3 regions of the Anoxynatronum sibiricum genome follow, and region 2 is predicted to be linked to each of the others. Evidence: riboswitches for the same ligand, from Rfam matches in the RefSeq annotation. Region 2 holds a riboswitch; each other region holds the start of a gene.
The links. Region 2 has a riboswitch for cyclic di-GMP ahead of AAIG11_RS07585 (zinc-ribbon domain-containing protein). Riboswitches for the same ligand answer to the same signal wherever they lie in the genome.
Positions count from the first base shown of each region.

Region 1 (10,744 bases), on a different contig from region 2:
CACAGCGCGTTATGCCCGTCTGGCACATGCCATGGGCTGCAGCTTCAGCTCTGATGAGGCCGGCGCCGCCGCAGCCATCTCACGGGTGAAGGAACTGTCAAAAATGGTGGAACTCCCATCCTTCAGCCATTTACGAATCAGCCCTGATGACTTTGAAGAAATGGCCGTCATGTCTGCCAACAATATCTCCACCGAAAGCAACCCCCGCCCCATGACCAAAGATGACTATCTGGCAGTGTTTCAGCAGGCTTATGCCGGCAACGGAACCGATTAATGCAGTAACGCAGCGACCACGCCGCGGCTAGAGAGGCATCGAAAACAGGTTAGGAGGATGATCCCATGATGTACGGAAGCAACGGATATTTTCTGCGCGTAAATCTCACCACAGGAAACATTTCCCGTGAAGAGGTGAACCCTGCTTTTTACCGCAAGTATTACGGCGGCCGGGGCGTGATTGCCGCTTTGCTGCTGAAAGAACTGGCACCCGGCACCGATGCCCTGGGGCCGGAAAATAAGGTTATTTTTGCCACCGGCATTCTCACCGGCAATCCCATTCCTGGGAGCGGCCGCCACAGTATCGGCGCCAAATCACCGGTTACCGGCGGTTACGGCGACGGCGAGGCAGGAGGATTCTGGGGAGCCGAGCTGAAGCGGGCTGGTTATGATGCGCTTATTGTGGAAGGCCGGGCAGCACACCCGGTCTATCTGTCCATCAAGAACGACACGGTTACCATTAAGGATGCCCGTCATCTCTGGGGCCAATCCACCGGCGATGTACAGGAACTGCTGACTCAGGCAGAAGGAAAGGTGCGCATTGCCCAAATTGGCCCAGCCGGAGAAAATCTGGTGAAGTATGCTTGTGTGGTTCATGATCTGGAACATTTTGTGGGCCGCTGCGGCATCGGTGCTGTGATGGGTTCCAAGAACCTGCGGGCAGTGACGGTTTCCGGTTCCAAAACACCTGCAGTTCATGACCCAGACGCTGTAAAAGACCTCACCCGCTTCATGGCGCAGCACTATCAGACGCTGGCTTCCAACATCTATGAAAACGGCACCCTGATGGTACTCCCACCATTGAATGCCGCCGGAGGCCTGCCCACCAGAAACTTTACCCAGGGACAGTTTGAAGAAGCCGAAAAGTTCTTTCCACAGACCGTACGGGACGCTTATATGACTGAACGTTCCGGCTGCTACGCCTGCCCTGTGCGCTGTGGCATCAAAGTGCGTGGCGGCGGCCCTTATAAAGTGGATGCCCGCTATAAAGGCCCTGAATATGAGACCGTTGCGGCTTTCGGTTCAAATCTGGGCATCAGCGATCTTGAAGTGATTCAGAAAGCCAACGAGCTTTGTAACGCCTACGGCCTGGACAGCATTGCCACCGGCATGTGCATCAGCTTTGCCACTGAAGCCTATGAAAAAGGGCTTATCAGCACAGGGGAAACCCATGGCCGACAACTGGCTTTTGGAGATGCCGTTTGCCTGGATGTGATTCATGACATTGCCCTGCGCAAGGGTGTGGGAGAAGTGCTGGCTGAAGGCACCCGAAGTGCTGCTGCACAATGGGGCGAGGCTACCCTGCCCCTGGCTGTTCAGATCAAGGGACAGGAAATGCCCCTGCACGAGGCCAGGCTAAAACAAGGACTGGGGCTGGGTTATGCCCTGTCTCCCACAGGTGCCGACCATACTCACAATCTCCATGACACGCTGTATGTGAAAGAGACGCCCGGTTTCGACGAACTTCGTGCCCTGGGGTATACTGCATCCCCTTTACCCGCATCCACTCTCAATGCTAAAAAAGCCCGCCTGTTCCACTATGCCTCTTTTTCCCGTTATTTGGCAGATTGTCTGGTTACCTGCTTTTTCATTCCCTGGACAACAAACCAGCTTCAACAACTGATTCAGGCAGTGACTGGCTGGAACACCACCACTGCTGAAATGATGGCGGTTTCTGAACGAAGCATTGTGAATGCCCGCCTTTTCAATCTGCGAGAGGGCTTTGGTGTCAAGGACGACGAGCTATGCCCCCGGTTTTTGGAACCTTTTGAAGAGGGCCCGCTGAAAGGTGTGGCCATTCTACAGGAAGATTTCCTGGAAGCCCGCAGTGCCTACTACCAGCTGATGGGCTGGGATGAGGCAGGCGTTCCCACCCCCGGGTCACTGGCAAAGCTGGGTCTTCTGGAAGAAGAAACCTGCGATTACCAGCGTAGCAAGGCGGATGCCTGATGAATATATTGCTGTCTGTTTTTTTACCTCTTCCGGGTGAAAAACCCCTTCGCAATGCCCCCCTGAATCTGCCCGACGGTACCACCGTCGGGCAGGTCATGGATCAATTTGACGTGTCAGACCATCGCGTCTGGCTGTATGTGGTGAACCACAGGGAAATCCGAAAACGGGAGGATACGCTTAATGAAGGTGATCATCTGATGGTGTTTCCACCCATGGATGGCGGTTGAAGGGTTGTTTTGAACCGACAGTTTAGCTGTATGGTTTTAGGGTAAGTACTCACCAAGAATACGGTTTCACAGCCGGCCCGTTTGCCGACATGTGCGGCAAGCAGGAAGATTTTTGGTAAAGGAGGAGCCCTATGAAACCATTCACCAAAGAAGAATTGCGAGAACTGATGGAAATGGGCGAGGAGCCCAGTGTATCGTTTTTCCTCCCCACAAATCCGGTAAGTACCGAATCGCAGCAAAACCGGATCAAACTGAAAAACCTCCTTCGTCAGGCAGAAGATCAGCTGAAAGAGAGCGGGTATCGTCCATCGGATATTGAAAAATTGTTACAACCGGTGGATACCCTGCTGAATGAAAGCCTTTTCTGGAGTCATCAGCAGGAGGGACTGGCAGCCTTTGTCAATCGCAGACTTTTCCGGTATTATCGCCTTCCCCATGCTTTTGAAGAGCTGGCGGAAGCCGGGCGTCAGTTTCATTTAAAACCCCTGCTGCCTCTGCTGACACAGGATTTTCAATTTTACCTTCTCACATTAAGCCAGAATCAAATCGGCTTATTCCAATGCTCCAGCACCCATATTTATCCCCTTGACCTGGACGGGATTCCCGAAAGTCTGGATGAAGCCATGCGATATGATCAGCCGGAAAAACAGCTTCAGTTCAGCACCCGAACCCCACAGTCCGGCGGCGGCGAGATGCGGGCTGCTGCTTTCCACGGGCAGGGAATCGGTATGGAGAATACAAAAAAAGACCTGTTGCAGTTTTTCCATAAGGTGGATGCCGGCATTCAGCAGAAAATGGCCACCCCCGGTGCCCCCTTGATGTTGGCTGGTGTGGATTATCTTTTCCCCATTTATCGAGAAGCCAACACCTATCCTCATCTGATGGAGAACGGCATCGCCGGCAATCCGGAAGAGTTGACGCCGCAACAGCTTCACCAGCAAGCCCTCGAACTGGTGGCACCTCTGCTGAAAGAAGCCCAGCTAAAGGGACTGGCCCAGTATGCTGAATTGGATGGCACAGGCCGCACCGCCCGTGAAACCGGTGATATCGTGGCCGCAGCACAGCATGGCCGCATAGAAACCCTTTTTGTGGCCAAAGGTGCCCAGCAGTGGGGATCCTTTTCACCTGAAACCCAGGAAGTTGTTCTGGTGGATGCACCCAGCCCCGATCACGAAGACCTGTTAAACATGGCTGCCCTTCAGGCTTATCTCAACGGCGGCACTGTTTTTCTGCTGTCACCTGATGAAATGCCATCAGACAGCCATCTATCGGCTATTTACCGCTACTGATACCACTCCCGTCAATGCAACGGGAGTTCCTGTCATTGATGAAGATCCTCACAAGAAGCGCCCGGGAAATTTCCCGGGCGCTTCAAATGTTTATACTTACTGGGGCTGTTTGCGTTTCATCAATAGCTTATAAAGAACAAATCCTGCCAGTAACAGCTGAAGCACCGTAATGATAAATATCACATTGATGTTCCTCTGGGACTGAGCGGCCTTCTCCACATCGTCAATGTAAAGACCTGTTCCAATAATCCACTCCCATGGCTCAAAATACTTAATATAAGAAATTTTCGATTCCATTCTGTCAGCTTCATCATAGTACTGCCACTGATAACGGGTAAAGCCTTCTTGTCCGCTCTCTGCAATGGCAACAAAACTTTCAAAGAGAGCCAGAAACTCACCGGTTGCTTCACCTTCCAGATTCACTCTTTCAAGATCCGAGCGAAAAGGATGCACCACCAATGTGGGTGTTTTGTCATTGATCCAGTAATAGTCTTTTCCCTCCGGACCAAACCGCAGGTCGCGAATCAGCGAGGTAGCCTGCCCTTGGGCCTGACTTCGGGTTAATTTACCGTCCATTTCCATGGAATGAAAATGAGAAAGAATGGAAATTCCCAAATTGGTCAGGTCTTCAATCTGGCTTTCTTTTTCACTGATCATGCTGCGTTTAAGCAATGGGGCTGAGTAAAAAGTGTTAAACAGAATAAACAGTATCAACGGTATCACTATGGGGTATAGCCAGGTGGTGCGCTTCCATCGTTCTGTCATCGCCATTCCTCCCGTGGGTCAGGCAAAACCTGTGACCGGTTTTCGTTATCAATACCCGACACCATGGGATTTAATCGACTTCTTTTAGTTGCCGCTTAACATTTTTCGCCACTTATCATGAGTCATTTCGCTTCTCATTGCTGTTATTGTTGTTACTGTTGTTGCTGTTGTTGCTGTTGTTGCTGTTGTTGCTGTTGTTGCTGTTGTTGCTGTTGTTGCTGTTGTTGCTGTTGTTGCTGTTGTTGCTGTTGTTGCTGTTGTTGCTGTTGTTGCTGTTGTTGCCTGATCCCGGGGTATCACTGGTGTTGTCCTGATTATTGGGCACACCTTGGGAGTTTCCTGGATTCTCGTCAAAAACCGGATGGGTTTGATCCGGTTTTTCTTCGGTTTTATTGCCCTTGCCCGGGTTTTCATCGAACACTGGATGTTCCTTCTCAGGCTGTGGATCGTTTGCCGTTCCCCGACCAGGATGTTCATCAAAGACCGGATGATTTTGATTTCCATCAGGCGGTGGGACTTCCTCTTCAACCGGCGGCTTACCTTCTTGGGGTGTCTCGGGTTTTCCAGTTTGTCCATTACCCTGCCCCGGGTGTTCTTCAAAGACAGGATGTTCTTTATCTGATGCTGCATCGTCCTTAGCCTTATCCTCTTTTTCCGGCTTTGCAGGTTCTGTTGGTTCTGTTGGTCGTTTTGCAGGCTGATTACCCTGACTTGGATGTTCTTCAAAAACCGGGTGGATATCACCCTTATTTTCCTGCTGTGTTACTCCCGGATGGGTGTCAAACACAGGATGTTCCTTTTCTCCAGTTCCACCGTTATTCTCAGTTTTCTCCTGCTGGCCGCCTGGGTGCGACTCAAAAACAGGATGCTGTCTTTCTGTGGAAGCAGGTATCGGCACCTCGTCCGGACGCTTATGGCGAAGCAGTTCCTTCACCATCTCTGGCACAGGTGGTTCGCCCTCACCATATTTAACGTCGTTATGACCGCTTTCGTTTTGGTGGATTTGCCAATAAGCTTCTCTCAGAACAACCTGATTCAGGGAAATTCCTTCCTGTTTTGCCAGTGCTACCTGCTGGGGAGTGCCTTTAAATGCCAGGAGCTCCACTGTCAGATGCCGATTTTCAATCTGCGCAGTCAGGCGATCTTCCATCATCATCAGCAGCTGATCTGCGACTTCTTCCGCCTCGTCTCCAGAACTTATGGTTGCCAAGGAAAGCACCAGATAATGTATTTCATTCCCGTTCAAATAGCCCTGGTCTTCCAATCGCTCCAGGAGAAAGGTCATCGAGTCTTCCGCCTGCTGGTTTTTCATGGATTTCAACTGCAGGGTAGCTGCATCATCATTCAGCGCTGTTGCTGCAATAACTTTTCCATCTGCCGCTAATGTGATTTCGAGGCTGGGGTTCACATCAATGGATACCAGATATGCCACTGGCTCTGGTCGAACCCACCAGAGAAAGCTGCTCATACCGATCAACATGAAGATCGCCGCCGCAATAGCTGCAGGCACGAACGCCGAAAAACGGTTCTTTCGCCGGCTGGTTTTTTCTGCAGCTGGCATTCTGGTAAACTCAATTTCAGTTCCGGCAAAAACCGAATCCGTCGTATGGGGGATTTCAATGAAGTCACAGGAACTGGTCATCACAACCAACGTGTGCTGACGCACTTCGATGACACACCCTTTTTCTTTCATTTTGATCCCTCCTCCACCGATTGAATGTATGTTTTCATTGTTTCCAGGTCGCTGTCAAGAATCATCATAACTGCTAGAATAAACTGCTTGCTCCGGTCCACCGTTTTCTTAGTCACGCCGTACTCTTGCTGCAATCGTTTAAGCGGCATACGCCCACTTTTCAGGGCTGCTTCCCTTAGATCCTGCTGCTCATATAAGAACCGGGCAATTCGAATGGCATTCCTTCTTGTGTCTTCGTGTTTCGGGGCATTTTCCACCAGGTTATCAAGTGTCAATCCCAGCTGGGCCAGTCTTTTCACCAACTGCTGCATCTCTTCCTGAATGGAAAGCGTTTCTTCGGGAGGCGGGCGCCACAGGACACGCACCTGCCCGGCAGCAACCCCTTCAATGCCTTCCTCGCCCAGCGCTGTAAAGGGCATCTCATTCACAGCACCTTTGTTTTTTCTGAGGTGATCAATGGCGCGGTTACGAATCACCGTTGCCGCAAAGGGCAAAAAACTGCCCCGTTCCAGCTGGTAATGGTCGATGGCTTCATTAAAAGCCATTAAGCCAACTGAAAAGACATCATCGTTTTCTTCTTCGATGTAACGTCCCAGTTGTTGGCTTAGATTTTTTTTGATGAACGGAGCATATTCCCGAATCAGCATATTCCGCTCAGATTCACTGCCGGACTGAGCGGATATCACCCGCTTCTCCAGTTTTTTGCCAAATGGAATGTGCTTCAGAAGCGATGGCACGCTGCCACCTCCTCGCAAATTAAATACGAAACAAAGTTTCATTTTAGGGTACTAATCTGTTGACGGATGATGATTGTTATATTCTATCATACCCATCTATCTTTTCCATTCATTCTAAACCCTTTTTTTGTTCCGCTTATTTTCTGATTGCGATCATGCAACCCTTTCTCTTAAAAACAGCTTTGACATCACCCGTTACTTCTCTCAACCAGATACTGCTCTCAAACAGAAATCTGCCTCCCGATGTTTTCTGCCTGATTGGATTGAGACTGGCCAACATTGCAATAGCTGCCCGAAAAAACAAAACTAAAAATCCATCGAACATTATGAAGCACTCTCAATACAGGCACCACCCCTGAGAAATCGACTCTTGTTGAAATAGCCGTCAGTGCCATTCAGTCTGCCACCTTATTTTAATCACCGTGCTCACTTGAGAGTAGCAAAGAAGCCTGTCCCGGGAGAGTTGGGACAGGCTTCTTTTATGGAAAGAAAGTTGGAAAGGCAGTATGATTATTGGCAATCAACTTGAAATGCATCCAGACGATCCTAATCCTATACTTCACTGGTTTTATTAAATGCTGCGCCATCCTTGAACATCTTTACAGGCATCTTGCTCTGCCGGTAGGCGGCATCCATGGTGGTATCCATCGTCTGCCATTCACCATCCACCAGTATTTCGTTCCATGCGTGATACACATCTATTCCCGGGGCATACCCCTTTGCCATTCTGGCAGGCACGCCCACGCTCCGCATCATGGCTGCAAAGAGAGCGGCATAATCGTAGCAGATACCGCTGCCTGATAATAAAGTGGCGTCAATGTCTGGTTGATAGCCACTGGTGACCGTGGCTGCCTTGGCATCATCATATCTGATATTTTCAACAATATATTCGTAGATAGCCGTCACTTTTTCCATGTCTGTGGTTAATCCGGCAGTCAAAGCCGCTGCTTTCTGTATGGCTTTCATATTCTGATCCCATCGAATTTCCTGAACAGAACTTAGGAAACGGGCTGTCGGATCAACAATGGCCACTTCAATGGTTTCGGTTTTGATGGGGCGGTACTGGTTACCGCTCACATGCTCAAGGATGGAAACCTTGTACTGTCCGTCACCCAGAAGAAGCGGAATGGTTTCTTCTGTTCTTGTTGCCGAAAGGTCAAAAACTGACCGCTCGCCGCCTTTTTCAAGCATGATTTTGGTGGCAGTATGTCCTGGCACCTGGTATTGAACCGACAACAGACCAGTCTCCACTGAACGGGTATCCAGGGAAGCCACTTCCATTGCACTGACTGATACGGTACTGGCAATAACCAACACCATCAGCAACATCACCATAAACCGGCTTTTATTCATAAAAAGACTTCCTTTCGGTAGCTGGCTGCCATTTTACAGGCCCTTTAGCTTTGCGTCCTTCAGTTTCCTGAAGTTTGCCTTTATCGGTGGAAAGCGGTTTTTGGGTAAATAAAAAACTTCTTCTTCGGTAGCTGGCTGCCATTTTACAGGCCCTTTAGCTTTGCGTCCTCCGGTTTCCCAAAGTTTGCCTTTATCGGTAAAAAGTTTCGCTTCCTACCTGCTCATTCAATTGTACGAGCTGTTATTGTCATTATATCATCAAATGTACTTTTGTAAACCTTTTATCCTGAATTTAGCGGTCTTTATTTCTCCTTCTTTCAGTTTTATGTAAACTTCTCACCTTTAGTTCATGCCGGATACCGTCTGATTGATTGCTTCAAATTCGTGACTCTGGGCCATGATTGAAAACTCCTGGCATTTCTAGTATGATAGGATCATCCGCTATATTATACGCACCTTTGAGTGTCATTGACGTCCTTTCTGCCTCTAACATTCAGTTTGACTTGTTGGCAGCTTCTTTGCCTTTGGCAGACACCTGACGTCAATCCTTCCCGATTTTTAACTTTTTTAGGTCTCGGGTCCTCTTTTTTGATATTTTTTAACCAGATTCGACATGAAATCCAAAATATCGGGTAATTTAGAGACAGAGAGGACAGAAAGAAGGTGGCACCCATGAATCATGCAGTAACTGATGAAACAACAGCGAAAGATCAGTCTGTGATCACCATAAAGACTCTGGGTTGTTTTGATGTGGAAAAAAACCGACAATCTCTGGTTGAGGCTTCCCCAGGGTCCAGGAAGCTGTGGGAACTCTTCAAATTTATGCTGACCCACCGGCAACGCTCCTTCACACCGGAGGCATTGTTGGATGGTTTGTGGGCATCGGAGGATTATAATGATCCCCGAAGCACCCTGCGCCGCCAGATGCATCGGCTTCGTCAGATTCTTGAAGAAAACGAAAACAGCCAGACTTCCTATATGAGCATTGTCTATGTCAACGGCTACTATCGATGGAATCCGGAGATGGATGCCCGGGTAGACGCGGATATTTTTGAGTCTTCCGTTCAGCTGGGAGAAGCTTTACAGCATGAGCATCCAGAAAAGGCATTATTGCATTATCAGAAGGCCCTTTCAATGTACCATGGTGATTACTTGCCGGAATGCACCGATCAGCAGTGGGTTTTTCCGGTACGCAGTCACTATCGCCGCCAGTATTTGAAAGCCGTGTTGTCATCCACAGGTTTGTTGATGGAGCTTGGTCAGTTTGCCGAAGTACTGCGAGTTTGCGAGAAGGCCATTGAACTGGACATCTATGAGGAAGAATTTCACCTTCGTCTGATGGAATCGCTGCTTCAACTGGGAGAACGCAAACAGGCACTTACTCATTATGAGTACATTACCGGTTTCTACTATCAGGAGTTGGGCCTGAAACCCACCCCTGCTTTGAAGTCGCTGTACAAGCGCATGCTTTCGACCCAGCCCACCCTTGATTCCATGGATGCCCTTCATGCTGATCTGGATGGGATTGACCCCCTTGAAAATGCCTATTTTTGCAATCCAGATGTGTTTAGATCCATCTACGAGCTGGAACGCCGCCGCAGTGAACGCAGCGGTGCCCAGGCGGTGGTGGGCATGGTTACCATGAGTCATCCCTCATCTGCTTCTCACGGCAAACAGCAACAGCGCATGCAGGCCTTGCAGCAACACCTGCTGCACCATCTTCGAAAAGGTGATACCGTTACCCGTTGGAACGATTCTCAGTTTCTGGTTCTCCTTCCAGGTCTTAATACCGAAACCATGGAGGCGGTGTTGCAACGCGTCATTCAAAAATTCCCCCGGGAAAATCCAGACGACTTGACCCGTATCAAGACTCACTGTCATCTGATTTTGCCTCCGGCGCAGCTTCCCCCGGGTGACTTTGCTGCTGCAACCCCTTCTTCCTTTGCTGAGTGAAACCTCCTTTTTCCAGCCATTATATTCGGTTCTCAAACAGCAACAGCAGGCTCAAGAGCCTGCTGTTGCTGTTGTTTGTTCATTTGCTTCCTCTTCAGACTCCACCATGACACCGTGTATAATCAGCCGATGAGATGCCACATAGATGGGGTCGCAGGTAATCAGCGTGACCACCTTATCCCGGCTGTTCCGGTTTAATACCGACAAGTCTGTGGGCTCCACCACTTTAATTTCATAAACGCGGTACACATATGTTTCTTCAGGTGTTGTGATATGAATGGTATCACCCAGTTTCACCTCGTTCAGCCGATTGAAGAAACGCCCGTAGGTATGGCTTCGGTGGGCTGCAATGGCAGCATTGCCAATACTGCCAATGGGTGAAGTGCCGTCCAGCAATGCCGCTGCTGTTTTAAGATTATGGTCACTGGCACCCTGTACCACCGGCATCTTTGCATCAATTGCTGGAATTTCCAAACTACCCAGCAACGCGCCTTCTTCCGC
Region 1 is NZ_JBCITM010000013.1:74,637-85,380, forward strand. Features, by position in the region: gene AAIG11_RS12435 (iron-containing alcohol dehydrogenase) at 1-274, shown strand, start outside; gene AAIG11_RS12440 (aldehyde ferredoxin oxidoreductase family protein) at 340-2,223, shown strand; gene AAIG11_RS12445 (MoaD/ThiS family protein) at 2,223-2,453, shown strand; gene AAIG11_RS12450 (baeRF7 domain-containing protein) at 2,585-3,742, shown strand; gene AAIG11_RS12455 (cache domain-containing protein) at 3,839-4,507, opposite strand; gene AAIG11_RS12460 (anti-sigma factor domain-containing protein) at 4,623-6,200, opposite strand; gene AAIG11_RS12465 (sigma-70 family RNA polymerase sigma factor) at 6,197-6,937, opposite strand; gene AAIG11_RS12470 (hypothetical protein) at 7,159-7,332, opposite strand; gene AAIG11_RS12475 (transglutaminase-like domain-containing protein) at 7,490-8,290, opposite strand; cyclic di-GMP riboswitch class I at 8,304-8,379, opposite strand; cyclic di-GMP riboswitch class I at 8,414-8,489, opposite strand; gene AAIG11_RS12480 (AfsR/SARP family transcriptional regulator) at 8,963-10,243, shown strand; gene AAIG11_RS12485 (class D sortase) at 10,295-10,744, opposite strand, start outside.
Region 1: it holds a riboswitch for cyclic di-GMP, as region 2 does, so the genes downstream of both, AAIG11_RS12475 (transglutaminase-like domain-containing protein) here and AAIG11_RS07585 (zinc-ribbon domain-containing protein) in region 2, are expected to answer to the same signal.

Region 2 (10,744 bases):
CGGGGCTCGCCATACCCGCAATGTTCACCGCCAGAATACCAAAAATGGCAAACCCCCGTAAAATGTCAAGTATGTCCATCCGTTCACTGGCCTGAACTGGTTGATGTGTCGTTATCATAATCAAACGCTCCCTTCATGTGAATACCGATTATCAAAGCAAACACCTTCACCCGGGCATCTTGAGTTGGTTGGTGTGCACCGCTTATCTCCAGTATAGTGATTTAAAAATCCACTGCCAGTGAGCATTTACCAGTCATGACATGACAATTGTCATTTATGGTGCCTTTCAGCGCTTTTCGCCAGTAGTGGTTTCACTGAAATTGAAAATGAAGCCCTTCAGGCACACGAATCCACTGAATAACACGAAATTCCGGAAGCATAAAATGAAAATCCATCTCTTGTGAATGACTGCCATTCTTTATGGCACTGTGCTTCTCCTTAAAATGAAAGAATAAAGGATTTGGTGTCAGCCTGTGCTGAACAATCTCCGTTTGATGAATCTCCGGTTTCAAGCGGCCTTCTGTCATGGTCCATGACCAGGGAGCCAGCTCCAGGCTGATCTCCACCTGGTCAGTATAGGTTCGCTGTACAAATTGTGATATTTCCACGTTTTCAACTTCATCTGTCACTTCCACCATCAGCTGGTATCGATACCTGTGGTCGAACTGGTCATGATCCCGATGCCGCGAGGCAATTTCCAAAGGGCTGTCCTTTGAAAAATCGTTGAGGAACACGGGAATCTCTTGCACATTAAGCAACACGAAATGTTCATCCCTGACCAGATCTTCCAGTGTCATGGTTTCAGCATTCTCCACCACACTCATAAAGTAAGCATCGGGCACTCTGACCGGCTCATTTATTTTGTCTTCACCCCGCATCATGGCTGCCATGAGAGGTGAAAAAACCAGCACAATGAAGTACATTGCCATTACCCAGATCGAAATCTTTTTAGAAATGCGACTTTTTAGTATTTTACTGATTCCCAGAACTAAAAGAACCAGAAAGAGAAGATTCAGTATGACCCAAAACCCCGCCATTGACATCACGCATTCACCTCCAGATTACGAATTCCCAGATAACTGATCCCATAAAGCGCTCCAATGGTGACGGCCATTTTCAGAAACCAGATCCCGCCCCGTGTTTCGCGAAGATAGAAGTTGACTGCTGATTCGAGAGTGGCTCCAAATGAAGGGCCCAACAGGCGGGCTGCCAGTACACTTCCGATGATAAGCAGGGCAATCAAAAGAAAGAACCCCAGAAAGAAGCGGCCTTTAAATCGAGCTCTGAGAATGCCCACCGTATAGGCGGCTGCCCCGAACATCAGCAAGTACAGCGTGGCAGTGACAAAAAGAATCACATAATTGATGAAGCCCACCTCTGAAAAAGATGTCTGCAAAGTGACATTTTCATACAAGACAGCGACCATCACCTGAAGAAAAGACTCCGCCAGCAACAGAGTGACGCCTCCCGTCACTGCAAAGATCTCCAGGACGGCAATATCAGAAAAGTAGGCGGTAAAGTTATTGGAGACAAGGTAGTACTCCCTGCTTTTTTCTCCGGCCAGATGCAGCCCCTGCAGGAGCATCCAAATGATGGTGAAAAAAATCAGGGGGACGCTGCTGGCGATGCGTACCGTATACCTAAAATATTCTGTTCCAGACCCGCTCATACCCACATTATTGGCAAGGAAATATCCCAGCAGCTGAAGAATGATGAGATAAATAAACGCATTGGCATTATGATAGAGCTTGTCTCTGGTTTGCCGGAGGGCGATGGTCATCTGGGTCTCTTTATGAATGATAGAGTTCATCGATGCCGCCTCCCTTTCGTTGTGTCAGATAGATAAAGCTGTCTTCCAGGCTGATGCCTGCGATTTTTAGCACCTCAACATCTTCACCTTGCAGCTGTAGCTGTTGAAACGCTTCTCTTTTAACGACTATCTGCCGGATTCCCGGACCAAAGTCTTTTCCTTCATACACCTGCAGTTTTTCTTCAATGGGTCTGATCGCCTGAGGCGAACCCTGCAAAGCCACCAGAAACGTTTGAAAATCTTCCAAAGCGCTGTGAAGCATGACTTTTCCCCCATGGATCAGCAGCATATTTTCCAGTATCTGTTCCATTTCCCCCAGATAATGGCTGGCAATGAGTATGATTCTGGGTACCTTGATGTAGTCCTTTAAGATCACTTCATAAAGATCTTTCCTCACAGTGGGGTCCATCCCGGTGGCAGGTTCATCCAGAAGCGTGATGGGGGCCCGTGCAGCCAGGGTGATGATGAGCCGAAAAGTACTGGCCATCCCCTTTGACAGATGAGAATACTGCCGCTTTTCATCCAACTGAAAATAATCCAGCAATCCCTTTGCCAGTTTTTCGTCGAAATTCAGGTAGAAGCGGCTGTAAGAATGCATTAACTCCTGCAGCGTGGCATTGGCATAGAAGGTCATTCTTCCTTCGTTCAATACCACATTCTGAGCCACATTGATATTTTGAAAGGCTGGCTCGCCCAAGACAAAGGCTCCGCCACTACTGGGCCTGAGAAATCCTGCAAGGGTTTTAAACAAGGTGGTTTTCCCTGCTCCGTTCACACCGATGACACCGGTTAGCGAGGGCCCTTCAATCTGAAAGCTGCACCCATTCAGCGCTCTTGTGCCGCCAAAATCTTTTGTCAGTTCTTCGCATCGAATCATTGTATCTTCCCACCTTTTCTCATTTCATTTTCGATGGCCCTTATCAGTTCTTCCCGTGAGATTTCAAGTCGTTTGGCTTCTTCCACCAGGGTTCTGATCTGCTCTTTCATCAGCTGCCCCCGCCGCTCATCTTTTACGATTTTCAGTGCATCAGCAGCAACAAACATTCCCAGTCCTCTCTTTTTATAGACAATGCCCTTCTCCACCAGAAGATTCAACCCCTTGAGAGCCGTTGCCGGGTTAATTCCGAAGATCTCAGATAGCTTGTATTGGGAGTATATTTTTTCTTCAGGCCTGACGTGCCCTGAGAGAATTTCATTCTCCAACCAGTCTGCTATTTGTAGATAGATGGGTTCTGTGCCCTCCAGCTGCTTCACCACTCACTGCCCCCCTTCAATGCAACTTACTAAGTTAGTGTTGTAACTCAGTATATAAACATGCGCTTTTTTTGTCAACACTAAAAAAGACCCAAGCCGCCTTCAAACTGACGTCATGGGTCTTGCCGTTACTGGTGTTGAATCGCTTTGACTGCAAAAGATACTTACCTTTGCAGGATACTTGTCTCTAAGGAAAGCTGTGGGATCTGTTCATTGCTGTCAACTTTTTAACAGTCTGCCCATCGGCCTACCTGACGGGCCATGGCAACATGAGGGTAATGCTCCCTGAAGATCCTGTAGTAATATAGTTCTTCCTTTGAACGTATTCTCATGCCATCTCGTTTCATAATATCTGCCACTGCCTGGTGATATTTGTCTGTTGTGATGCTCTCTTCCATATAGGCTTCGATGCAGTCTTTGGCACCGCTGCCTTCAGAGAACTCTTCCTTGTCTCGCCAGAGAATGGCCGAAGGCAGATCTGTTTCCCCGTCAAACGCTTTTCTCAAAATCCACTTTTCTATGACTTGATTTCCCTGTGTCAGCAGTTTCCATTGAACGGGAACTCTCAACGCATACGCCATCAGCTCTTTGTCCAGGAAAGGGGTTCTTACTTCAAGACCATTGGCCGCACTCATTCTGTCACCCCGCTGCAGGCCAATTGAATGCAGCCCGTTGATGACACGAATAAGTTCTCTATCCAGCGCCTTTGGATCCTTTATGTCTTTCAGGTAGGTGTATCCGCTAAAGAGTTCATCTGCTCCCTCGCCACTCAACACCACCTCAACATGCTCTGCTGCCATTTTAAAAGCAAAATAATTGGGCACTGCACTTCTTACCAAGGAAGGTTCAAATGATTCCAGGTAGTAAATAACCTTTGGCAATGCTTCCACCATTTCTTTAAGGCTGTACTCGTACTCATAGTGATCGGTTCCCAAAGCTTCAGCCACTTTTCGGGCAGCAGGGATATCAGAGGAATCCGATGATCCCACGCAAAATGATTTTGCCGGCATTCGACCAGTTTCTTTGGCAATGGCTGCCAGCAGGCTGCTATCCAACCCTCCACTGATCATCAAGCCCAGGTTTTTATCACCGTCAAGGGCACGGTCAACCGCACGTCTCGTCAGGCGGCGTACTTCGCGAATCACGTTGGTCTGGTTTCTTTTGTCGGGTAGTATTTTGTCATCTGACACAACCACTTCGTTATATTGGATAAACCCTTCGTCAGATGTATAGTAATGGCCCGGGGGAAAAGGCTTGGCTGTTTCGGCCTGACTTGACAACGATTTAATCTCGGAAGAAAACACAAGTGCGCCTTTTTCACCGGCATAATAGAGAGGCTTCGCGCCCAAGGTGTCCCGGGCAGCATAGAGAACAGGGGCTTTCCCGCGATTATCAATCATCATCAAGGCAAAAGCGCCCTTGAGCTCAGCAACAAAGGCAATGCCCTTTTCCCGAAATCGTTCCACCAGTTTTTCCATATCACTTGCCACAGTCCGTTCCAGTTCTCCGTCCCAGATGAGTGTGGTTTTTCCGTCATGGCTGACATATGCTTCTTCAGGCTGCTTCTCATTACCCGATGCATTGGTTCCCAGCCCCATTGCGGCTACGCCATCATAAAAGTAATGTTGGTGATGACTTCCCCGGTGCTCCATGAGTCCCAACAAATTGGGCAGTTCGGTCTTCTCCTGTTGATTTTCTTTCAATTGTCCTGCAATTGCAGACATACATAAAACCACCTTTATGATTGTGTGTTGCTTACGAAGTCAAGGCTATCATGGTGGCTTCCCGTCTGCAACCCGAGAAATGTCAGGCAGCCTGTCTGTCACTGATTCAATATGGTTAAGCTATCCTGTAAGTGTATTAACCCTTCGATGGTGGATCATCTGCCTGTATCCGCTGTTATTCTGCTGTTTTCACGAATGAAGGCTTTTTCCTGCAGCTTCTGTTTATGTGGTGTCCATGGCCATTTCAAAGCCATTGGTCGTTTTTCTTTCGTTTCGGCAATCAATCCATTTCGCTTCCGCAACCTGTACAAAATCGGTTCTCATATTCATTCCGCTCGCCACATTGCGTGCAGAACCGATGATGATTCACCCTGGTTTCCATCTGTTCCACCGGGCGATGACCCATCGGTGTGTTTGTTGAAGGCGAACCCACTGTCTGCGGCTGCTTTTCCTGGCTGAAATGGTAGTAGCCCATCAGTGCCGCCGCACCCACTGTGAGGAGCAGCGTGATCCAAAACCCGCTTTCCATCTTAATCATCACCGGGTACACCTCGGCAGCACTTCTGCTCATTTCTGTTCGAAACCCTATCAGCGACAATGTGCCGGCTATGGCCACGAAGGCTGCATACAGATATTTACCCATGAATCCCAGCACCAGGCCTGCAACTGTCGCCAGCGCCGCTACGAGAATATAGGGGTTTGATTCCACTTCCTCGGTGGAAAATCCGCCGCTGATATCAGTGCCTGTGATTAAATCCAGACCCGATAAGCTGGCAATGGTTTCATTGTCGCAGGATATGGATATGAAGGGCATAAGAAAGCAAATGAGAATCACCAGGAAAATGGCAGGTGCAAACTTCTTATTCTGTTGCATGGGTAGTGTCCTCCTTCGGTGATGCTGCCGTTATTTGATCCGCCAGGTTTTTTCCGCATCCACCACAAAACCGCATGTTTTCTTTGATCGGTTTTCCACAGTCACAGCGCATTTCGGCTGAGATAACAGCGGCTTGACTTTCAGTCTGAGGGGTGGCCATTGATTCGACTTTTGTGCCACAGCGTTTGCAGAACAAAGTACCCGGCTTAATGATTTCGCCGCATTGGCAAGTAATGGTTTTCATGCTGTTCACCATTGCTTCTTCTTCCTGCTGAATGGTTTTAATGGCTTCTTCTTTTTCCCGCACATTTGCATCAATGGATGCAATGGCTTCACAAACAGTTTTGATGGTCAGTTGTACTTCTTCTGTCTCAAGGCTTTCACTGCGGTAGCCCCGGTAATAATGCGCCCCCAGCTCTTCGATCTGGTCTTTCTTTTTTCCTTCCAGGGTGCTGATCTGATTTTTTAGCTTGGTGATTTCAATCAGGTTTTTTGATTTGATGCTGGCAATGGCTGCCCCATCATTCACCCCTTTTTTCAGCTTTTCAAGAAAATCCGCCATAATGATTCCTCCTTTGGTTTTTGGTTCAATCCCACTTTTGCAACTTTCTCCCGGTTAGTTTTTATACCAGCGTATTTCAACCCAGTCGCTGCTGGGTCCATTGAAACCGCTGATATCCACCACATAGGTCTCATCAATGGTGTACATTAGAAACCAGGTGTTATCCATTTCTGAAATCCCTTCTGCATCAGGTTCACCGTAAATCTCTTTGATTTTTTTGAAAGATGTCCCTACTGGTGCATCAGGAAGATCACTGAACAACACGGCCGACACCTCCTGGTTATGATCCACCACCAGAACGATCTCATCATACTTGAAATATGTTCCGCCATTGTAATAGCCTGTGTCCATGGGAGTTCCCATTTCATAAAGAATGGTGCTTTCATGAAGACCAAAATACTTAAAATAAGGGCGATTTACCTGTGCGATGCGCCGCTCATCAAACTTTTCCACTGCATACCGGCTGACGATTTCACCTTCCAGAGGATCCACCAACAGCTCTGTGGCAACAAACCCGCCGTCTTCCCAAATATAATCCACCTCGATGTTTGCCACAAAATCACTGTTGAATAATCCCCCCACAGCACCTGTTGCATACCTGAGGCCTGACTGATCTGAATGATCCAATGGAAAAGTACTCAGGTACATGCCTCTGAAATAGCCACCATCTTCAACAAATTGACCGTTTCTGTAATAGCCTGCTGCTTCATAGGCCTCTTGATGTTCATCACCTAAACGAATGTCAATGCCTTTCCCTGATTCTCTGCAGGTGATGCTGACAATGTAGTGATCCTTGAACTGAAAGTTGACTGAAATCTGGAGCTCTTCCAGAAGATCCACTTTGACCCCATTTTTCAGTGAATAGGCATAGTGATCCATGAATCCGGCAGTGCCGCCGCTGTGAATGCTGAACATGTAATCTGAAACACCGTCGCCGGTGAGATCAGCTGCGATTAGCTCCATGAAAAATCCCATGTAGTCAATCTCTTCAATGTCCAGCACCTCGCCACTTTCCGGTTGGCGAATCACCATCACAAATCCTTCTGTCACGCTGCCTTCGTTACTGTCGGCGAAAATCATCAAATTTTCCACACTGCCATCACCTGTGACATCTGCCGTTTTCATATCAACTAACACCTTGTTTTCAAAAGCATATGCAAATCCTTCCAGGTGGGGCGACGACATCCCCCGGTTAATGGCATCCCTGGCAACTGTCACAGCTTGCTGAGATTGGTGATTTTCCATGAGCAAGGCAGTCAAAGCCTCAAACTCAATCACTTCACTGAATGTTTCCAGGTCTGTCATCACCAGTTGATACAACAGCTCATTGGCTTCTTCATACTGGCTTTCCTGTTGAAGCTCTCTCACTTTCCCGATTTTTTCCATGACAAGGCTATTCGCTGCTGCAGGCTTATCTACAGGTGTCTTTGTTTCCGCAAGCTCATGATCAGCCCCCGTGGCTACCTGATCAGATGTTGATCGGTCTGAAAAAAACAGGTAATAGGTACCGGCAACCGCCGCCACTAAAAGTACGATGATAAGCACCACTGCTGCAGCTCTTTTTTTGCCATGTGCTTTCACTGTCGATTCCTTCTCAGTGGGGTTTGCTGCCGCACCACAAAATGGACAGAACCGACTGTCCGTTTCAATCTCCTTGCCACAATGACCACAATACACCATGCCATCACTTCCTTTTCCAGTATTATGCGCTTTTTCCTTCACCGATGCCCGTTTTTTGTGAAATAATCACACTCGCCAAACCCGCCCGGCGCGCACAAAAAAGCCTGTTCTCAATCTGAGAACAAGCCAATCCTCAATGATCATCCGTAAACGGTTCATTACCCTACCCTATCGTGTGCGGTAACCGGCTGCCATGACATTACTGTTTTAGGCCCCTGGCTTTGCGTCTCCATCTTTCGGTGGATTTGCTTTTCTCATCATATGAATGTTTCATGTGGGAAAAGCATACCATACTATCACTAAATAATATAGTCCTTGATTTTTTAGTGCTGTGGTACCGGTTTTTTGCTGCATCCAGATAGATTCCCATTCATTTGATATGAAAAGTGTTTAGATCAACTATAGCAGGGTAATTATCAGGTAAGCCTTAACATTTATTGCTGGCTATCCTTGTTTTTAGAGAGGGTGTTTTCTAATGAACCGGGGGGAAGAAGATTACCTGAAGGTGCTTTATGAGCTTCAGACAGCCGATGGAAAACCTGTGAGCAATGCAACACTGGCACTCACCCTGGATCATTCTGTCCAGTCTGTGAACGAAATGATCAAAAAACTGGCAGCAAAAAACTTCGTGGTATACACCCCCTACCTGGGTACCCGGTTGACCCAAAGCGGAACCACCGCAGCCGTTTCGCTGCTGCGAAAGCACCGGCTATGGGAATACTTTCTCCATGAAAAACTCCATTATTCCTGGGAAGAAATTCATGAAGAAGCTGAGCTGCTGGAACACGTCACGTCAACAAGGCTGGAAGAAGCTCTATTTGATTTTTTAGGCAGACCTTCCTACTGTCCCCACGGCAACCCCATTCCCACCTTAGAAGGCCTCATGCCCCAGCTGCCTCTCATCTCATTGATGGAAGCTGAACCAGGAAACAGTTACAGGCTGGTGCGGGTACCAGATGAACAGCAGGTACTGACTTATTTGCTGAACATCGGACTAGCATTGGGAAACAGCATGCAAGTGGTTCGTCAAGACACCGTTAGTGATATTATCACCCTGAAATTAAGGCATGAGCACATCGCCATTGGTTTTAAGGTGGCCCAGTTGCTCTACGTCGAACCTATTCCGAATAAAGTACAATCAACACACCCTGATGAATAAACACCAAGAATGGAGGATCTCACATGAAAAAATGGCAACGTCTTATCATCCTTGTCACCCTGGTGGCCCTGGCATCCGTTGGCTGCACATCGGCCCCCGTATCAGAAGAAAATGGCCAGTATCAAGTGGTGGCTACTACCACCATGCTGGCAGACCTGGCCCGGGTCATCGGCGGCGACCATGTCACTGTCACCGGTCTCATGGGACCGGGCATTGACCCCCACCTTTACAGTGCCAGCGCCGGCGATGTGGAAACCATCAGTTCGGCTGATCTGATTCTTTACAACGGTTTGCAGCTGGAGGCAAAGTTGGGTGAAGTGTTCAGTCAGATGAGAAGTCAGAACAGGAAAGTGGTGGCTGTTGCGGAAGCAATGCCAGAATCACTCTTCCTGGAATCAGAGGAGGAAGACGAAATCTACGACCCCCATATCTGGTTTGATGTACAGCTGTGGAAACTGGCTGCCGAAGCTGTGCGAGACGCCCTGATAGATCTGGACGAAGCCAATGCAGATGCCTACCGGGAAAATTATGAAGCCTATGCCGTTGAGCTGGATGAGCTGCATGCTTACGTGTTGGCAAGAGCAGAAGAGCTTCCCGCAGCCTCTCGCGTACTCATCACCGCCCACGATGCCTTTGCTTATTTTGGTGAAGCCTACGGATTTGAAGTGCTGGGACTGCAGGGCATTTCAACTGTCAGCGAGGCGGGCACTGCCGATATTCGAGAACTGGCCGACTTTATTTATGAAAACCAAATTAAGGCCATTTTCATCGAATCATCTGTTCCCACCCGCAGCATTGAAGCCGTTCAGGAGGCTGTTCGCTCCCGAGGCTTTGAAACCGCCATTGGAGGCGAGCTGTATTCAGACTCCCTGGGTTCAGCGGGAACCGATGCAGCCACTTACATTGGCACAGTAAGGGCTAATATTGACACCATTGTAGATGCATTGAAATAGGAGGTACAGCCATGAACCAGGAACATGCATTGATCATTGAGGACATGACCGTTGCGTATCAGACAACACCCGTTCTTTGGGATATTGATGTGAAGGTACCCCCAGGCGTTCTCATGGCCATCGTGGGTCCCAACGGTGCAGGAAAATCAACACTTATCAAGGCAGTTTTGCAATTGATCAAACCCATTTCAGGCACCGTGACCATCCATGGCAGCTCCTACGAAACTCAGCGAAAAAAAATCGCTTACGTGCCTCAGCGGGGCAGTGTGGACTGGGATTTTCCCACCAGCGTGCTGGATGTGGTGCTGATGGGGCGTTACGGCTTTCTGGGCTGGATCAAACGCCCCACCCATCAAGACCGTCAGCTGGCCATGGAGGCCCTTGAAAAAGTAGGCATGGAAGCCTTTGCCCAACGTCAGATCAGCCAGCTATCAGGCGGACAGCAACAGCGGGTGTTTCTCGCCCGGGCCCTGGTTCAGGATGCGGCCATCTACTTCATGGATGAACCTTTTCAAGGGGTAGATGCCAAAACAGAACAGGCCATCATTGTCTTGCTGAAAGAGCTGCGGGCTTCCGGCAAAACCGTTGTGGTGGTGCATCATGACCTTCAAACCGTTGCCGATTATTTTGACTGGGTAACCTTGCTCAACACCCAATTGATTGCCAGCGGCCCTGTGGCAGAAGTATTCACCGAAGAAAACCTAAAAAAAACCTACCGAAGCACTGGC
Region 2 is NZ_JBCITM010000006.1:91,876-102,619, forward strand. Features, by position in the region: gene AAIG11_RS07545 (DUF418 domain-containing protein) at 1-118, opposite strand, end outside; gene AAIG11_RS07550 (hypothetical protein) at 312-1,046, opposite strand; gene AAIG11_RS07555 (hypothetical protein) at 1,043-1,810, opposite strand; gene AAIG11_RS07560 (ATP-binding cassette domain-containing protein) at 1,791-2,687, opposite strand; gene AAIG11_RS07565 (GntR family transcriptional regulator) at 2,684-3,064, opposite strand; gene AAIG11_RS07570 (asparagine synthase-related protein) at 3,292-4,788, opposite strand; gene AAIG11_RS07575 (hypothetical protein) at 5,069-5,662, opposite strand; gene AAIG11_RS07580 (zinc ribbon domain-containing protein) at 5,649-6,224, opposite strand; gene AAIG11_RS07585 (zinc-ribbon domain-containing protein) at 6,279-7,946, opposite strand; cyclic di-GMP riboswitch class I at 8,081-8,164, opposite strand; gene AAIG11_RS07590 (metal-dependent transcriptional regulator) at 8,380-9,063, shown strand; gene AAIG11_RS07595 (metal ABC transporter solute-binding protein, Zn/Mn family) at 9,087-10,016, shown strand; gene AAIG11_RS07600 (metal ABC transporter ATP-binding protein) at 10,028-10,744, shown strand, end outside.

Region 3 (10,744 bases), on a different contig from region 2:
TTTCCCGTTCCAGCTCCAGCTGAGTCAGTTGTTCCTCCAGCTCAGCCATCAGTCTGGCTTCTTCCCGCTGTTCAATATAACGATTGACTGCCGGATAAAGCGCGATCATCAGTCCGGCGACGATCAAAATAGTGGAAAACTTGCGCATGGTCACCCCTCCCCGATTTGAAACATTCGATTCACGCTATGCGTGGCATTAATGACTCTTCAAGTACTGCCAAATCAGCTTTTCCACCTTGCGACGAAAAAGGAGAGATCAGTTGCATCTCTCCTTTATTGTATACCCATTCTCTCTTTTGTCTATCTTTTCCGGCCATTCACATATCATTTACATCTTTTCTCCATACAAACTGCAATGCTGCTACACTTCTGCATTTTTTCGGAAAAGAAAACCTACTGCCGCCAGCAATATACCTGCAATATAGTAGTAGGCTGGATTCCCTTCGCCAGTCTGTGGAAGCACCGGGACTCCAAGGGGAATCACTTCATCCAGTACAATCACTTCGTCAGGATCGGACTGGGGAACTACCGGGGCTGCCAAAGGAATCGCAGGATCGTCAATTGTCACTGTTTCTGTCAGAACAACCACTGGCTCGTCAGGATCATCTGCCGGGTCATCAGGGTCATCAGCGGGGTCTTCCGGGTCTTCCGGGTCTTCCGGGTCTTCCGGGTCTTCCGGGTCTTCCGGGTCTTCCGGGTCTTCCGGATCTTCCGGGTCTTCCGGGTCTTCCGGGTCTTCCGGGTCTGCCGGGTCATCAGGGTCATCAACGGGGTCTTCCGGGTCTTCCGGATCTTCCGGGTCTTCCGGATCTTCCGGGTCTTCCGGAATCAATCGATTGATGATAATAATCGTCATGTTTTCCATCCCTGGATTGATAAAGAAGATGATTCCCTCATCAACACCGTCATCTTCTCCAAGCAGCCAGATGCTTTCACCAATCTGGTATCCCACCAGCTGGTAACCATCAGGTACATTTATTTCTTCAAGGATATATGCTCCAAAATCCAATCCTTCCACCATGACATCATTGAGTTGGCTCAGGTCATCAAATGATTTTGGAAACTCTTCTTCATCTTGCACTTCTTCAAGAATGGATACCATATCCATTTCTGTCAGTCTGACTTCAAACTCAAATACCTGTTCATCACTTTCAACGACATTGTCATTTTCATCGATCACTCGCTTTTCAACAGTCACTGTCGGCGGTTCCTCTTCGCAGGGTGTTTCAGGCAACACTACCCGTGCACTGTGGAGGCGCTGCGTGCTTTCAAAGGCTTCGCCATGATGCGGCGGTATTTCCACCAAACCCGGTTCCCATTCGCCTTCCACCAGTCGATAGGTGTAAAGATCGATTTGAACAGGTTCGCAGTCGCGAGGGGTTTCCACCTCTAAAATAATGGTTTCAGGTCCTTCAAATAAATGGTGATCATCATCGAACCAGCTTTGCACTTCATAAGGTTCACCATTGTGTTGCACGTCGGTTCCAGGCGGGTACTGGTAACTGGTAAGATGGAACCCAATGCAGTAACCCTCATTGACGGTGATTTCCACACGATTGTTGTCCAGCCATGTCACTGTAAAATACTGATTGCTGTAAGGCTGGTTAAGCTGAATGCTATCGATGTAGATGACGGCATCCAGGGGAACCATGATACAATCGGGTTCAATGTCATTTTCAAGGCAAACATGGCTGAGTACCAGTTTGGCACCACTGCTGCCTGCTGGGACTACCAGAAATGCGTCCACCAGCACGTCGTGTTCCGGTGTGCCCACAAAGAAGTGTTGTACTTTACCGTTTCCAACAGACTGTCCAACAACCATTTTGGTGCCGGCATTCTGAAAAGTTGCTTCCAGCATTAGGGGTCCTTCATCCCCCTGAAGCTGATTGGCCACGAAATGCCATACAACCGGATCTGTCAGCCCACCACAATCAGAGTCATTCTCAAATTCAGTGCTGGCTGCATTTCTGTGAGGACTGTGGAGCTCAACACGAACTTCTTCCATGATCACTTGCTGTACACCGCCCAAGGGAACAGGAACTTCATCGACATTTTCAAGCTCTTCCTCTTCTTCCTGTTCTACTCCGTTATCACCAGTGGTTTCATCTGTGGATTCTTCCCCAGTGTCATGATCGGCAGTTTCTTCTTCGTTTGCTTCTTCATGTGTTTCTTCGCTTGCACCATCATTGTCAGTTCCTTCATCAGCGAGTTCTTCATTAACTGCTTCTTTTTCATCCACTGATGATTCTTCCTGAATGGTGTCATCATCGACATCAGATTCATCTGCTTCTGTCGATTCGCCGGAATTGTCCGGTTCTTCCGCAGATGCTTCATTATCTTCATTGTCCTGCGCATTGCTCTCATCGCCAGCTGCTTCATTTGATTCTTCTGCCACCGCTTCCTCGGGCACCGAATCAGCAAATACAAAACCCACGCCCATACTGGGAATAAATCCATAAAAGGCTACCAGTATAACGACGATCCAAACGAATAATTGCCTTATGCCTTTTTTTCTGATTTTTTGTCTGCTTCTCATACGACTCACTCCTCTCGCAGGTCACAAAGATGTGATCACTCTTCTCTCAATGGTTTTCAGTCACCAGAACCCCTGAGTCACTTCTTCGATTTTTCACCTTTATATCGACCCCCTTGACATCAGCCTTTTTTGAAAATAAAAAAACTGCCAAAAATTATCTTGGCAGCCGGACGATCGTGACACCTGAATACCGGTGTGTTAGACTCTTGACTTTGCGTCCCATCCTTTCGAATGGTTTGCCTTGTTTTGATATTAATTATCATTATCTTTAATTTAATGATACCTCTCTCCCATGAATCTAAACAGTGTTTTGTATAAAATGCCTGAATTTTCCTTCTGTTTTCAACATTTAGGACGTTTGTCATTTTTTCGTCTGCAACCCCTGAGGTTCATCTTTTTCTTGCTCAACTTGCCAGATTGCTGGCGAATGTGCCGCGTTAAGCGGTGATTCATGCTTGTTCAGATATCCTCCCTTAAACCTTCTATCCATTGATTTATCTGTATCCTACGACATAAAAAGAGAAATTCCTTTATGATTCTCAAAGAAATTTCCCTTTTTTCATCCTGTTATGTGGTTTTGATGACTTTGCCTTCAGTCTGGAATATCTGCGTATGTTTTAGTTATAGTTAAATAGGATATTGTTTTTTGCGTTTTGCCATTGTAACCCACTTTACTTCTGTGAGCTCTTGTATCGAGTATGCACCGCCTTCTCTGCCCTGACCACTTTCTTTCGTTCCACCAAATGGACATGCTGCATCTGCGTCCACAGAGCTGCCATTTACATGAACCATACCTGCATCAATGTTTTCAGCAAGGAACAACGCTTTTTCATAATCATTGGTAATCAGGCCTGCGGAAAGCCCATATTGAGTATCATTTGCGACTTCCAAGGCTTCCTGCACATCATTTACAGGGATAATTGAAGCAACAGGACCAAATGTTTCGTCATAGTATATCTTCATATCCTTTGTAATATTTGCAAGAAGCGTAGGTTTAAACAGTCGTCCTTCGTATGTGCCGCCTGTGAGAAGTTTTGCTCCTTTTGCCAAAGCATCCTGAACTTGATCATTAATGATATTTACTTGTTTGTCACTAATGATTGGCCCAATAAATGTTGATGGGACATTTGGGTCTCCAACTGTTAATGAAGAAGCCAGTTCAACCAGTTTCTTGGTAAACTCTTCCACAACAGGCTTCTCCACAATGAGACGGTCTGCCGACATACAGATCTCTCCCTGGTGAAGATAGGCACTGAATGCCGCAACTTTAACAGCATAATCAATATCTGCATCAGCAAGAACAACAAGCGGGTTCTTGCCGCCCATTTCAAGATAGTATTCCTTCAAATTGGATGCAGCTCTTTGAGCCACATGCTTTCCTGTTTTGGTTTCACCGGTAATGGCAACAAAGGAACAACGCTTATCGTCAATAAGTGCATCACCTAAAACGCTTCCCGGCCCTGTAATGACGTTAAGTACACCTGCAGGAATATCTGCTTTTTCGAAAACCTCTGCTATTTTCAAACCTATCACCGGAGTTTCGCTAGCAGGCTTTAAGACAACAGTATTACCTGTTGCAAGACCGTATGCCACTTTATACATAGACAAAATCAGCGGGAAATTCCATGGAGAAATACATACAATGGTTCCTCTTGGCTTTCTAAAGCTCATGGACAATGACGTTGGATCAGTATGGTATGTTTCACCTTTCACACTTTTAGCATCTCCGGCCGCTGTATTAAGCAAATCTACTGTTTGCGAAATCTCGAACATTGCTTTCCCAAAAGAACTTCCACCTTCATTAATCAACACCTCTGCAATATCCATCTGGCTCTCTTCCATAATGCGTGCAGCTTTTAACAATATCTTCGCTCGTTCTGCAGCTGGTGTGGCTGCCCATGCTTTGCGAGCTTCGAAAGCTGCACCCATGACGACATCAACATCTTGAACACCTGCTTTTGGAACTTTTGCATACACTTCATTGTTAAATGGGTTTATATCGTCAAATGTCTCTCCTGATATAGAGGGAACCCACTTACCGCCAATAAACATTTTGCACTCTTTCATTCAACTCATCCCTTTCACTTGATTATTTTTTAATAGTTCAACCATTCATTTATAGGTTAAAAAAATCTAAGAATATTTTTTCAACATCTTCGTAGGCTGCAGGTCTGGCATTGGTATTTATCACACCGTCACCAAGTGCTCTTTCAACAAGATCAGGTATCATGTCTTTCGTCATATGAACATCATCCAGATGTTTTGGAACACCAACATCTTCACATAGCTTTTCAACCAACTCAAGGGCTTTTTGAGCTGCCTCTTCGACTGGCATGTTATTGATATCAGCTCCCATAGCTTGCGCAATATCAGCAAATTTCTGTAAACGTACAGGCATATTGAATTTCATTATTAGAGGCAGCAGTACTGCATTAGCTAAACCGTGGGGCGTTCCAAAGAAAGCGCTTAGCTGATGTGCCAAGGCATGACAAGCGCCTAATCCATTAAGACTAAATGATGTTCCAGCCATCATAGAAGCCGTTGCCATCTCTTCTCTGGCTTTTAAATTATGTGGCTCATTAACTGCTGTTCTCAATGTCCTACTAATCATTCTCACTCCATGTAGCGCTAAAGCATCGGCCGGAGGAAACTCTACAATTGAAGTATACGCCTCAATGCAATGTGTCAATGCATCAATTCCTGTGAATGCTGTAAGATTTGCCGGCATTGAAACTGTTAACTCAGGGTCAATTATTGCCACATCCGGTATTAGCAAAGGACTTAACACGCCAAATTTCGTTTGTTTCTTGGTGTCTGTGATAACACCAACATAAGTTACTTCCGTACCGCTTCCTGATGTTGTGGGAATGGCAATTAATGGCAGCAACTTAGGAGTTATTTTCATTATTCCACCAATGGCTATATCATAGTCATTCACTGTCCCGCCATGAGTGTAAACAACATTTGCTGCTTTACCTGTATCAATTGGGCTTCCTCCACCAATACACACGATAACTTCCGGATTTTCCTCTTTCATAACGGCTACAGCATTATGAACCATTTCTTCGGTGGGATTAGGTCCAATTTCAGAAAACATACTAACAACCAAGCCCTGTTTCTTTAAGTCAATCATCGTATCCTTTACTACAGGAAATTCTTTCATGACATTATCTGTAATGACAAGAGCTCTGGTTTTCTTCATTTCTTTAATGATTTCGCCGAGTTCTTTTAATGATCCTGCTCCAGAAACAACCCTTTTAGGCCAACAAACGAACGAATTAGCTGCCATTTTGTTTTCCTCCTTTTTCTACATCATGTTATTGTGGACATAAAAGACACGCATTATTCAGCTGCTTCAATACTAATTTCATCTGGCTTAGAGATTTTACTCATAACAAATACTGTTATAGGAACAAAGATTGTGCCATAAGCTGTGCCAATCAGAAAGAAAACAGCCCCATACAACCAGTTATAGTTAGTAGGGTCACCAGGATCTTTTAAAGCAAACCAGATGCCATAAGTTCCAAGTGTCATTGCCACTGCATTAAAGTATGTTTTCTCTAGAACAACTACATGAAGGAGTGCAAGTAGGTATGTCACCGCCAATGCACATATACCGAACGCAACCAAAGCGCTGACACCATTACTCATTAAAACACCAAGCAGTCCAAAGAAAATCATTCCATACAACGGTCCAACAGCTGCACTGCAAAGCATATTGGGCAACGTCTTAAAGCTTCCTTGCTGAGCAACAACCAATCCAAGTCCCGCAAATGCACACCACAGCAAATTAAACAGTGGAGACATGTTTTGAGGATTAGCGGGATCAAAGCCGAATACTGCAGCCCAGATGATGCAAAAGATCGAGATAAATACTGTGACTACTGTAGCTAAAACGAAAAGAAATTTTTTGCTCATTTTTTTCCTCCTCAATAATTTTTTAGTAAATATTTGTGCTTTTCATTTCCAGTCCCGGAACAGATCTGCAAGCTTTATGACCCTGCTAAACTACTCTGGCTACCAGTTGTCAATGAATGTGTGTTGTTATAATGATCATATATAATTGAGTATCTTGCGTCTTTGTGTATCAGCACGAAAAAACGGACTATTAATTGTATTTTCATACAATTCATAATCCGTCGAAGATTTAGTCTGTACAATGGAGGATTAAGTCCGTATAATGGTGTCAAAAGATGGCGAGCCAACAACTCATATCTCCAGCTGGAGTATAAGTGACAAGCAAATACCACACCGAGGAGGATGATTCGCGGCTCAGTTCAAAACTACCTAACTTAAGGGCATTTGCACACACCTTTTACTGGTGATGGACGTTAACAGGAATTAGCCAAACTCTTGGAATCGTTTAACCACAGGCTGCTGATCCAGTTCAAGGAGCAAATTGGCGCAGATTCCAGTCCTGAGAAAATAGAAGGTTGAAGGAAGTGCGCCTGGTCACCTCTGATAGCCATAAATGATTGGTGCAAGCCCTCCATCAACACTTTCAAGATGCCGGATGACAACGTTGTCATACCCGCTTTTCCAGAAACATGCTGGATCATACCCCAAAAACCTTGCAATCAACAATGAAAGAAGACCTGCGGGAGCTTTACGAGACAGCTGACCTGGAAAGCACCATGAAAATCTGCCACCCGATTCATGGTCACCCGCTTGATGAAAAAAGCGGAAAATGAGAGACCGGACTTTTTTCACTCCACAGTCCTTTCAGCAGGCTTTCGAAGGCATAAATCGCAGGCATTTATGCTGCTTCACATAGATTAGAGACGCCGCCGAGGAAATGACACACGATGTTGAATTTGACAGTTAAAGCGCCGGTATCGATATCATTAATGTCTTTGCATAACAATAAAGGGGGCGAAGCATGTGTCTGAAGAACCTACTAACCCACTCGATAGTCAAAATAATTTTTCAACAGAGGACGAACATTTAAGCTATTACTCCATTAAGCTTTTGGATTCTTTAGCCGAAAGAAAAGGTCTCCAACACATCGTTGATCTTGGATACGAAATGTTGGGCAATCCCTTTCATGTAGTGGACTTAAGCTGGAAACGCCTTTCATATACAAAAAACTGTATTGCTGATGATGATCGCTTATGGCAAGAGTTTGATGCCACAGGCTATTTGTCAGTTAAAAGCGTAACGCATTACTTAAGTGTGAGTTTTACCCAAAAGCTGATCAACAGTCCGACTCCATTTTTTTGGGATGACGGCTATACGAAATATGGTCGACTCATGAGCAGAATCTCAATTGGAAACAAAGCGATCGCTGCCATTGGAGTATTGGATAAGAACAGGCCTTTCAAAGAAATCGATATCAAGATTGCTTCGATCATTTCTGATGCACTATCAGCAGAAATGCAGAAAAATAAATTTATCCATTTTACGAAAGGACTCTTATATGAAGATTTCATTAAAGATTTGCTTGATAAAAAAATTGCCAATAGCAATGTCATGGAAGAAAGGAAAAATTACCTTCATCTTAACTTAAAGAAATACATTTATGTTCTTACTGCTGATGTAAGTGAGTTTGACAACACACGTATTTCACTCTCATTTATTCAAGGTATGCTGGAGAGAATCATAGATGAAAGCAAATCCATTATTTATAATGATCACATTGTCATTGTTGTAAGCTATAACCAGAAAAAAGATTTTCGAGAATATTATGAGCAAAAGACTAAAGAGTTATTAAATGATCATAAAATCCGCATTGGAATAAGTCGTCCGTTTACCGACCTTGAACACATTCATAGTTTCTATTTACAGTCTCTTGAAGCTTTATTTCTTGGTGTTCGCATGAAAAGTGACAGCATTTATATACCATATGATGAGTATGCAATTTATCACATTTTAAAAACCTGTTCAAAGCATGATGATTTACTGGAATTTTGCAATCCATCCCTGCTCGCGCTTATTCATTATGATCTTGAATATAATACAGATTTCACCAAAAGCCTGTATGTATATATTGTAAGTTCAAAAAACATTACCACCTCTGCTAATGCTCTAAAAATCCATCGAAATACTATGATTTACCGCATTGGAAAAATTGCTGAAATAATGAAAGTGGATCTGTCGGATTATGAAGTGTTTCTTCATATCCAATTATCATTTATGGTGTTAAAATATGACAATACATACGTTCATCTCTTTACTTGAATAGTATTTGGGTACTTTAGAAAAACACTAAATGGCAGTCTGAAGTACTAACAAGTAATTGCCATCGCAAACCATAAACACTACCTTGTTTAGTGAGTGAGTTGCATATTTCACCCTTTTGCCAAAGCAAGAAAGAATGGAACACAAAACTGATTTCAATGGGTGGCCTTTACGGGTCACCCATTTACTATCAGCCTCGCCTTATCAAACCGTAGGTGAGGGTTTCCCTCATACGGCTTTCCTATCCTCTTTATCAAGTGCAATGACGGCTGCTTCTTAAGCGCGTTTTAGCAGTCTTCCTTTAAGTAGTTCTTTGACTGTTTTCCAATCGATCTTCACAGGGTCAGTGCTTAAAATAATCGTGTTTATTTTATATCCTTGATTGTTTTCTCTGTTTTTCTCACTCATACCTCCTCTTGCCGTCTCAATGTCTCTCTCGTGGTTTCGGCTGATGACTTCACCATTGATAGTATGGTATACTTTTAACATTGATGTAATGATTCCCACTGATTAGAAAAGGAGTGAATGTGAATGCAATGTTGTGGAGGACAGGGACCGCAGGCCCCAAATGAAATCACTTCCAATTTTGACCTGAACCTGCTGGCCCCCGTGCTGAAAAAGTACGGTCAGAAGCCGGGCAGCCTCATTACAATTCTTCAGAAGGCGCAGGAGATCTACGGCTATCTGCCCATGGATGTATTAGACTACATCGCGGCTCAAACCGGTATTAAACCACCCAATGTCTATGGAGTGGCCACTTTCTATACCCAGTTTCGCCTTAACCCGGTGGGTGAATACTTGATCATGCTCTGCATGGGAACGGCCTGTCATGTAAATGGTGCCGGTGCCATTGAAGATGCCATTTGTGACGAACTGAAAATTCAGGACGGCGAAACCACCGCCGACAATCTCTTTACATTGAACAATGTTGCCTGTTTAGGATGTTGCAGTTTATCACCTGTTATGATGATCAATGGTGAAACTTACGCCAAACTGACCCCGGAGAAAACTCGCAAAATTCTCAGGGATCTGCGCAAGCAGCATCAGCAGCAGGAAAAGGAGGCGACCTCATGAGAATCGTTGTGGGACAAGGCAGCTGCGGTATTGCCGCCGGTGCCGGAAAAGTCAGTGTTGCATTCCAGGAGGCACTCTCCCAGACAGATGCCCCTGTTTCCCTGGAGCTTACAGGCTGCTGTGGCACCTGTTACCTGGAGCCTGTGGTGGATGTTTATGACAGCCATCATGAAAAAACCACCTTTGTGTTGGTAACCCCTGAAATGGTGGATGAAATCATCGATTTTACCCTTACCGGCAAACAGCCGGCATCAGGTCATCTCATGAGCGAAGAAGACCTGACCGCTCAGGCAAAACAAAAAAAAGTGGCCCTGCGCAATGCCGGGTCCATTAATCCGGAAGACATCAATGATTACCTGGCTATTGACGGTTACAAGGCCATTGAAAAAGCGCTAAAAACTATGACGCCGGTTCAGGTGATTGAGGAGATCAAAATTTCCGGTCTCCGCGGCCGGGGAGGGGCTGGATTTCCTACCTGGTTTAAGTGGAATGCCGCTTATCAGCAAAAGGAAACCCCCAAATACATGGTCTGTAATGCCGACGAAGGTGACCCGGGAGCTTTCATGGATCGAAGCATTCTGGAAGGTGATCCCCATGGAGTCATTGAAGGTATGATGATTGGCGGTTACGCAATGGGTGCCAGTGAAGGCATTTTCTATGTGCGGGCTGAGTATCCCCTGGCCATCAAGCGACTTGAAAAGGCTATTGAGCAAGCCAGAGAAAAGGGCCTCCTGGGGAAAAACATCATGGGTTCAGGCTTTGACTTTGATCTCTGGATCAAAGCTGGTGCGGGTGCATTTGTCTGTGGTGAAGAAACCGCCCTCATCGCTTCCCTAGAAGGGGAACGAGGCATGCCCCGGCTGAAGCCGCCTTTCCCGGCTCAAAAAGGATTCTGGCAAAAACCAACCAATATCAATAACGTGGAAACTTTGGCCAATGTTCCCTGGATTTTCCGCA
Region 3 is NZ_JBCITM010000013.1:85,473-96,216, forward strand. Features, by position in the region: gene AAIG11_RS12485 (class D sortase) at 1-148, opposite strand, end outside; gene AAIG11_RS12490 (hypothetical protein) at 180-317, opposite strand; gene AAIG11_RS12495 (LPXTG cell wall anchor domain-containing protein) at 362-2,536, opposite strand; cyclic di-GMP riboswitch class I at 2,695-2,787, opposite strand; gene AAIG11_RS12500 (aldehyde dehydrogenase family protein) at 3,164-4,603, opposite strand; gene AAIG11_RS12505 (iron-containing alcohol dehydrogenase) at 4,653-5,825, opposite strand; gene AAIG11_RS12510 (hypothetical protein) at 5,879-6,454, opposite strand; partial or broken gene AAIG11_RS12515 (hypothetical protein) at 7,066-7,227, shown strand; gene AAIG11_RS12520 (PucR family transcriptional regulator) at 7,418-8,713, shown strand; gene AAIG11_RS12525 (hypothetical protein) at 8,990-9,202, opposite strand; gene nuoE (NADH-quinone oxidoreductase subunit NuoE) at 9,245-9,787, shown strand; gene nuoF (NADH-quinone oxidoreductase subunit NuoF) at 9,784-10,744, shown strand, end outside.
Region 3: it holds a riboswitch for cyclic di-GMP, as region 2 does, so the genes downstream of both, AAIG11_RS12495 (LPXTG cell wall anchor domain-containing protein) here and AAIG11_RS07585 (zinc-ribbon domain-containing protein) in region 2, are expected to answer to the same signal.